3 regions of the Rhizobium fabae genome follow, and region 2 is predicted to be linked to each of the others. Evidence: predicted binding sites of a transcription regulator. Region 2 holds the regulator's gene; each other region holds the start of a gene.
What was found. Region 2 encodes LexA, which represses DNA repair genes until DNA is damaged. Its sites were predicted from a motif close to TGTTCNNNNTGTGTTCNG; they were not measured.
Positions count from the first base shown of each region.

Region 1: the regulator LexA is predicted to act here: its motif matches at 1,248-1,265, upstream of recA (recombinase RecA).
Region 3: the regulator LexA is predicted to act here: its motif matches at 599-616, upstream of EFB14_RS17510 (helicase-related protein).

Region 1 is NZ_ML133646.1:114,270-116,544, forward strand. It holds gene EFB14_RS03610 (pseudouridine-5'-phosphate glycosidase) at 1-117, opposite strand, end outside; gene EFB14_RS03615 (carbohydrate kinase family protein) at 206-1,150, opposite strand; gene recA (recombinase RecA) at 1,380-2,275, shown strand, end outside.
Region 2 is NZ_ML133646.1:453,041-455,315, forward strand. It holds gene EFB14_RS05315 (alpha/beta fold hydrolase) at 1-641, shown strand, start outside; gene lexA (transcriptional repressor LexA) at 991-1,710, shown strand; gene EFB14_RS05325 (ComEC/Rec2 family competence protein) at 1,691-2,275, opposite strand, start outside.
Region 3 is NZ_ML133652.1:45,656-47,930, forward strand. It holds gene EFB14_RS17510 (helicase-related protein) at 780-2,275, shown strand, end outside.

The DNA of each region.
Region 1 (2,275 bases), 340 kb from region 2:
CATGCCGTGGGTGATGATGGTCGATTCCAACGCTACCAGAGGTGCGCCGCGCTGCTTGGCGCTCGCGACCTCCTTCGAATAGGCGATCGGCAGAAGAGGGGAGATGGGTTTGGTCATGGTCATGTCCTGTGATCGACAGAGCATGATGCCGAAAAGTGTGAGCGGTTTTCGGACGACATCATGCTCAATTATTTAATTCGCCGCTTCAATGCAGAATTCGGGCCGCGGGAACAAGGGCAAGCGCCTCATTCAAGAGGTCCGGCGTCAGATTTTCATTGACGGCGTGCCGCGACTGCACGGTGAGAATAGCCGCGGCCGTGCCATAGCGGACAGCTTCCTCGAGCGGCAGGCCCGCCATCAAGGCCGCCAGCGTGCCGGCGGCAAGGGAATCGCCGGCGCCGGTAACATCGGCGACCGTATCGGTGATCGGCGGCTGCAGCGTCATGGCGCGGCCCTCGCAAATCGCAACCAGCTCGCGCCGGCCGCGGGTGACGACGGCACTTTTGATGCCGATCTCGTTTAGCAGCGGCGGCCAGCCGCCCGCATCATCGGGCCGTCCACCGGTAAGAGCGGCGGCTTCGGCCTCGTTGAGGAACAGGTAGTCGATATCCCCGATGCAGGGTGTCAGCCTGACGACCTTCGCCGGCGAGATGGCGATCGCCGCGACGGGCTTTTGAAGGGAATTTGCTTTTGCGACGATCGCCGCGATCGTCTCTTCCGGCAGGTTGGCATCGAAAAGAATGAAATCATGGGCGGCGAAGGCCTCCCGCACCCAACGAATGGAGAGACGGCGCGGCACGAAGAAACGATAAAGCTCCATGTCGGCAAGGGCGATAACCAGATTGCCGTCCTTCTCGATGATGGCGGTGTAGCTCGGCGTCTTGCGATCGAGGAAGACGAAAGGCCGGTCGTCGATGCCGGCGAAATCGGCGGCTTCGCCCACTATCTCGCCCAGGGGATCGCCGCCACGCGGCGAGATCATCGTCACCTGAAAGCCGAGCCTTGCGAGATTTCGCGCAGCATTGAAACCACCGCCGCCGGGCTCCTCGAACCATGTGCCGGGGTTGCTGGCGCCCGGTGCCGTCTCGCCTGAGATGCGGCCGCGCCGGTCGATATGGGCGCCGCCGAGAACGAGAATCTTTCTCTTCATTTCAACCGCTCTCCATATCCTGGGCGAGCGAATCGGCATGCCGCAACTTGGCGCATCGCACCCGGCGCATGCGGTCTAAGCCGTTGCTTTGCATCGATAAAACAAATATAGAACACGGATCGTTTTACCTTTTTCTTTCAATTGTTTGATCGCCTATTGCGAGAGTGGAACAAATAGGGTACAAACTCGACATTGCTTGAGCGGCTTCAATAACCTAAAGGTGGATCGGATGTCTCAGAATTCATTGCGGCTGGTAGAGGACAAATCGGTGGACAAAAGCAAGGCGCTTGAAGCGGCACTCTCACAGATAGAGCGGTCGTTCGGCAAGGGCTCGATCATGAAACTCGGCTCCAACGAGAATGTTGTCGAGATCGAAACGATTTCGACCGGCTCGCTTGGCCTCGATATTGCGCTCGGAGTCGGCGGCCTGCCGAGGGGCCGAATCATCGAGATCTACGGGCCGGAAAGCTCGGGTAAAACGACGCTTGCTTTGCAGACCATTGCTGAAGCGCAGAAGAAGGGCGGCATCTGCGCCTTCGTCGATGCCGAACATGCGCTCGATCCGGTCTATGCCCGCAAGCTTGGCGTCGATCTGCAGAACCTTCTGATCTCACAGCCCGATACCGGCGAACAGGCGCTTGAAATTACCGATACGCTGGTGCGCTCCGGCGCTGTCGACGTCCTTGTCGTCGACTCGGTCGCCGCGCTGACGCCACGCGCCGAAATCGAAGGCGAGATGGGCGACAGCCTTCCGGGCCTGCAGGCCCGCCTGATGAGCCAGGCGCTGCGCAAGCTCACCGCTTCGATCTCGAAGTCGAACACCATGGTCATCTTCATCAACCAGATCCGCATGAAGATCGGCGTTATGTTCGGTTCGCCTGAGACGACGACAGGCGGCAATGCGCTGAAATTCTATGCCTCCGTGCGCCTTGATATCCGCCGCATCGGCTCGGTCAAGGAGCGCGAAGAGGTGATCGGCAACCAGACCCGCGTCAAGGTCGTCAAGAACAAGATGGCGCCTCCCTTTAAGCAGGTCGAGTTCGACATCATGTATGGCGAGGGTGTTTCCAAGACCGGCGAACTGGTCGATCTCGGCGTCAAGGCCGGCATTGTCGAAAAATCGGG
Region 2 (2,275 bases):
GACTTATCATCCCGGATTTGCCCGGCCATGGAGGCTCCGTGGTCGGGGCAGGCATGACCGTCGCGGATTTCACCGATGCCATCGTTGCGCTGATGGCGGCTCTCTCTGTTGAGCGCTTCGCGGTCATTGGCCATTCGATGGGAGCCATGATCGGTATCGACCTTACTGCCCGGCTGCCCGACGTTGTTGTCGCACTGGTCACGATTTCCGGCACGGTGCGCCCGGCCTTTCCGCAGCGCGATCCAGTCACGGACGGAATCCTTGGGCTTTGCGATCCGATCGATCCCGGCGATCCATTTTTCGATCTCTGGCACGCCTGCCCGCATCCAGTCGATCCAAGTTTCCTCGCCCCGATCAGCCGTGAGGCAGCAGCCATTTCGGCAGAGATCTGGCATGGTATTCTGGCCTGTTTTTCCACACTCGATCTGACGGAGGCCGCGGCACAGGTCAGAATGCCCGTGCTTTGCATCGGTGGTAGCGAGGATGCGCTGTTCGACGCGGGTCACCGGCTGGCGCTCGAAGATGCGCTCTCGAAAGCACAATCGGTCCTGATGGAAGGATTTGGACATAACCCGCACTGGGAGGATCCCGAAAAGGTCTCGGTGGTTCTCCGCGATTTCTTTCACGTCGCTTTTGCCTGAAAAGCTTCCTCTCTGAGAATGCGCGGCTTGAGCAATCAAGTGGGATCGTCCCGGAAGGTTCAGCAGGCGATATTCCAGTCCGCTTCCTATCCTTCACGAACCGAAATATGCTCGACCGCAAAGGTGTGTCATCGCCAAACTTTGCTAGGCAGGCCGCCATGCAACTATCAGTTGCCAAAGAATGACGCATTACCTGACTACATTCTCGAATAATTCTGAATTGCCGTCTCGTCGCCATTCCAAAGCAATTTTTTGCCTCCTGTTTTACGGAAATTTAGCTACTTGCGGAACACATATGGAACATATAGTGTCTGTTCTGGATTTGTTTCAATCACGGGGTCTGACGTCGATGCTCACGCGCAAACAACAGGAGCTTCTCCTTTTCATTCATGAGCGCATGAAGGAATCCGGCGTTCCTCCGTCTTTCGACGAAATGAAGGATGCCCTGGATCTCGCCTCCAAATCCGGCATCCACCGCCTGATCACGGCGCTCGAAGAACGAGGTTTCATTCGCCGCCTACCGAACCGGGCCCGCGCGCTCGAGGTCATCAAGCTTCCGGAGGCCTATAGCCCCAGCATCCAGCCTCGGCGCGGCTTTTCGCCGAGCGTCATCGAGGGCAGTCTCGGCAAACCCCAGCCGGTCGCCCCTCCCGCTTCCGTGAAGCCCGTCGCCGAAAACGGCAACTCGATCTCCGTACCGGTCATGGGTCGAATCGCCGCCGGCGTTCCGATCTCGGCGATCCAGAACAACACGCACGACATCACCGTTCCGGCCGACATGCTCGGTTCCGGCGAACATTATGCGCTGGAGGTCAAGGGCGATTCGATGATCGATGCCGGCATCTTCGATGGCGACACCGTGATCATCCGCAACGGCAGCACCGCCAGTCCCGGCGACATCGTCGTTGCCCTCGTCGATGACGAGGAAGCGACGCTGAAGCGCTTCCGCCGCAAGGGCGCCTCGATCGCGCTGGAAGCGGCCAACCCGGCATACGAGACCCGTATCTTCGGGCCGGATCGCGTCAAGGTTCAGGGCAAACTCGTCGGGCTCATTCGCCGCTATCATTGAGATCAGCTTTGCCGGAATCTGCAAAGCTGTCGCTGCGCCAATCATAGGCGCGGTGGCGCATCCAAGGTCGCAGCAATGTGTCGAATGCCGTTGCAACCTCGATCCCCCTTTCGGTAAAGCGAAGCTCGACCGCCCCTGTCTTGCGCAGCGTCTCGCCCGTAAAGAGCAGCGCGCCGGAACGGCAGCGGTCAAAGCGCAAGCGGACCGGTGTGACGACGATATCAGCTGTATCACAAGCCGGTCCGAGATAGGCGACATTGTCGATGACAGTCAGTGTCTTTCCATTATCAAGTAGGGTGGTGCACCAGGCGGCCTTCAGGCAGGAAAAGTGTGACGGTGGGTTGGTGGCGATCGCCTGTCTCATCGCCTCTCGGGCGTCATTCTGCTGATCCGGCGAGAGTTGCAGCCTTTTGCCTTGAGGCGCAGCAGGCGCGTTGCTCATCCCAACCATCACCGGCTGGCGGTGTTCTTCGATGGCAAGCGCGCGTTTCCATTGTTCGAAGATAAAAGCTGGTGGCTTCGTGCGGTTCGAAGCCATCGTCTCGCCATCGACGATAGCGACCAG
Region 3 (2,275 bases), on a different contig from region 2:
ATCCGCATTTTCGATGGACGAGAAACACGCATTGGCGATTTTTGTTCCCGGTTCAGCGCTGGAAATGTGGCGCGCTCTGGTCTTCGCCATTCCGGAAAATCGCTCATATGGTTAAAAAGGCATTTAAATACAATATGTTGCGGTGAACAAAGCGGGAAAACTGCAATGTCGCCGATTCGTCAGCGATTCGTTCCGTATTTGATCGACGCGCCGCTCTCGGCCACTTCGGCTTAACGTCTTCTGAATCCGGCTTTCCAAAGATTAATGCCGATGCGGGGATACAAGACGAGGAGATCTATCGGCGATCCGCATCTAGCGTTCCGGTGCAGCTTCGCCACCAAATGTGGCCGTGAACGAAAGGCGAAAATGGCACGGTCAGCGATTCGTCTCCGATTCGTTCCGGCTTTGGTCGAGAGATTAATTTCGGGCGCAATTTTCGATTGCCGGCGATCAGCCTGACATCATGAATCGCGACGGCGAAAATGCGAAGGAGCGGGAGTCGCGCGATTCAGCATCTAGTGGGAAAAAGTGATTCAAAATCAATACTTAGCCGTGAACAAAAGCTGAATCAGCTGGAGTCAGCGATTCGTCGCTGATTCGTTCTCACGCTGTTCCGAATCGCAAAGGCGGATGTTCCGCAGGACTCGCAAAGGTCGCAATCCTGGTGGCATTTTTGAAATCTTCCCTTGCGTTTGCGGCGGCGGCTGTCCATGTGTTCTGTGCTTCAATCTGGGGGAGCGAGATTTTCCTGGGGCCTTTGGCCTCGTTTGCATGGATCCATGACTCTGACTTCGCAGCCGATGATTCTGAGCGGGCGCGGTGTGACCGCAGTGCTCGGACCAACCAATACCGGCAAGACCCATTATGCCATCGAGCGCATGGTCGCGCACGGGACCGGCGTGATCGGCCTGCCGCTCCGGCTCCTGGCGCGCGAGGTCTATACGCGGGTGGTGGAGAAGGTCGGCGTGCAGAACGTGGCGCTCGTCACCGGCGAGGAAAAAATTTCGCCGCCCAATGCGCGGTTTTCCGTCTGCACCGTCGAGGCAATGCCGCGTGAGACCAAGGCCGCCTTCGTCGCGATCGACGAGGTGCAGCTCGCCGGTGATCTCGAGCGCGGCCATATCTTCACAGACCGCATCCTGCATCTTCGCGGCCGTGAGGAAACGCTGCTGCTCGGCGCGGCGACGATGCGGCCGATCCTGCAGCAGCTTCTGCCCGGCATCACCGTGGTCGAGCGGCCGCGGCTTTCGCATCTTTTCTACGCCGGACAAAAGAAGATCACCCGGCTGCCGCAGCGCTCGGCCATCGTCGCCTTCTCGGCCGACGAGGTCTATGCCATTGCCGAGCTCATCCGCCGGCAGCGCGGCGGCGCGGCAGTCGTGCTGGGTGCGTTGAGCCCGCGCACCCGCAATGCGCAGGTGGCGCTTTATCAGGCGGGCGACGTCGAATATCTGGTGGCGACCGATGCGATCGGCATGGGCCTCAATCTCGATGTCGATCACGTCGCCTTCGCCCAGGATCGGAAATTCGACGGCTACCAGTTCCGCAATCTTAATCCGGCCGAACTCGGCCAGGTCGCCGGGCGCGCCGGCCGGCACGTGCGCGACGGGACCTTCGGCGTCACCGGGCAGGTCTCGCCCTTCGACGAGGAACTGGTGCAGCGCATCGAGGGGCATGAATTTGACAACGTCAAGGTTCTGCAGTGGCGCACAACCGGGATGGACTTCTCCTCGATCCAGTCGCTGCGCGCCAGCCTCGAAGCAGGGCCGCGCGTGCCGGGGCTGACGCGGGCGCTGCCGGCGGTCGACCAGCAGGCGCTGGAGCAGCTTTCTCGCTACCCCGAGATCATCGATCTTGCCGACAGGCCCGAACGCGTCGAAAAACTCTGGGAGGCTTGTGCGCTTCCCGACTACCGGCGTATTACCCCGGCACAACATGCCGATCTTATTTCGACCCTCTTTTCCGATCTCGTGCGCTATGGCACGGTGAACGAACAGTTTCTCGCGGAGCAGGTTCATCGCTCCGATCGGACAGATGGGGAAATTGACACGCTTTCGGCGCGAATCGCGCAGATAAGGACCTGGACCTACGTTTCGAATCGTCCCGGCTGGCTGGCCGATCCGACACATTGGCAGGAAAAGACGCGGGAAATCGAAGATCGATTGTCCGATGCGTTACATGAGAGGTTGACGAAACGCTTTGTTGATCGCAGGACATCTGTGCTCATGAAGCGCCTGAGAGAGAATGCGATGCTGGAAGCTGAAATCAGTGTGAA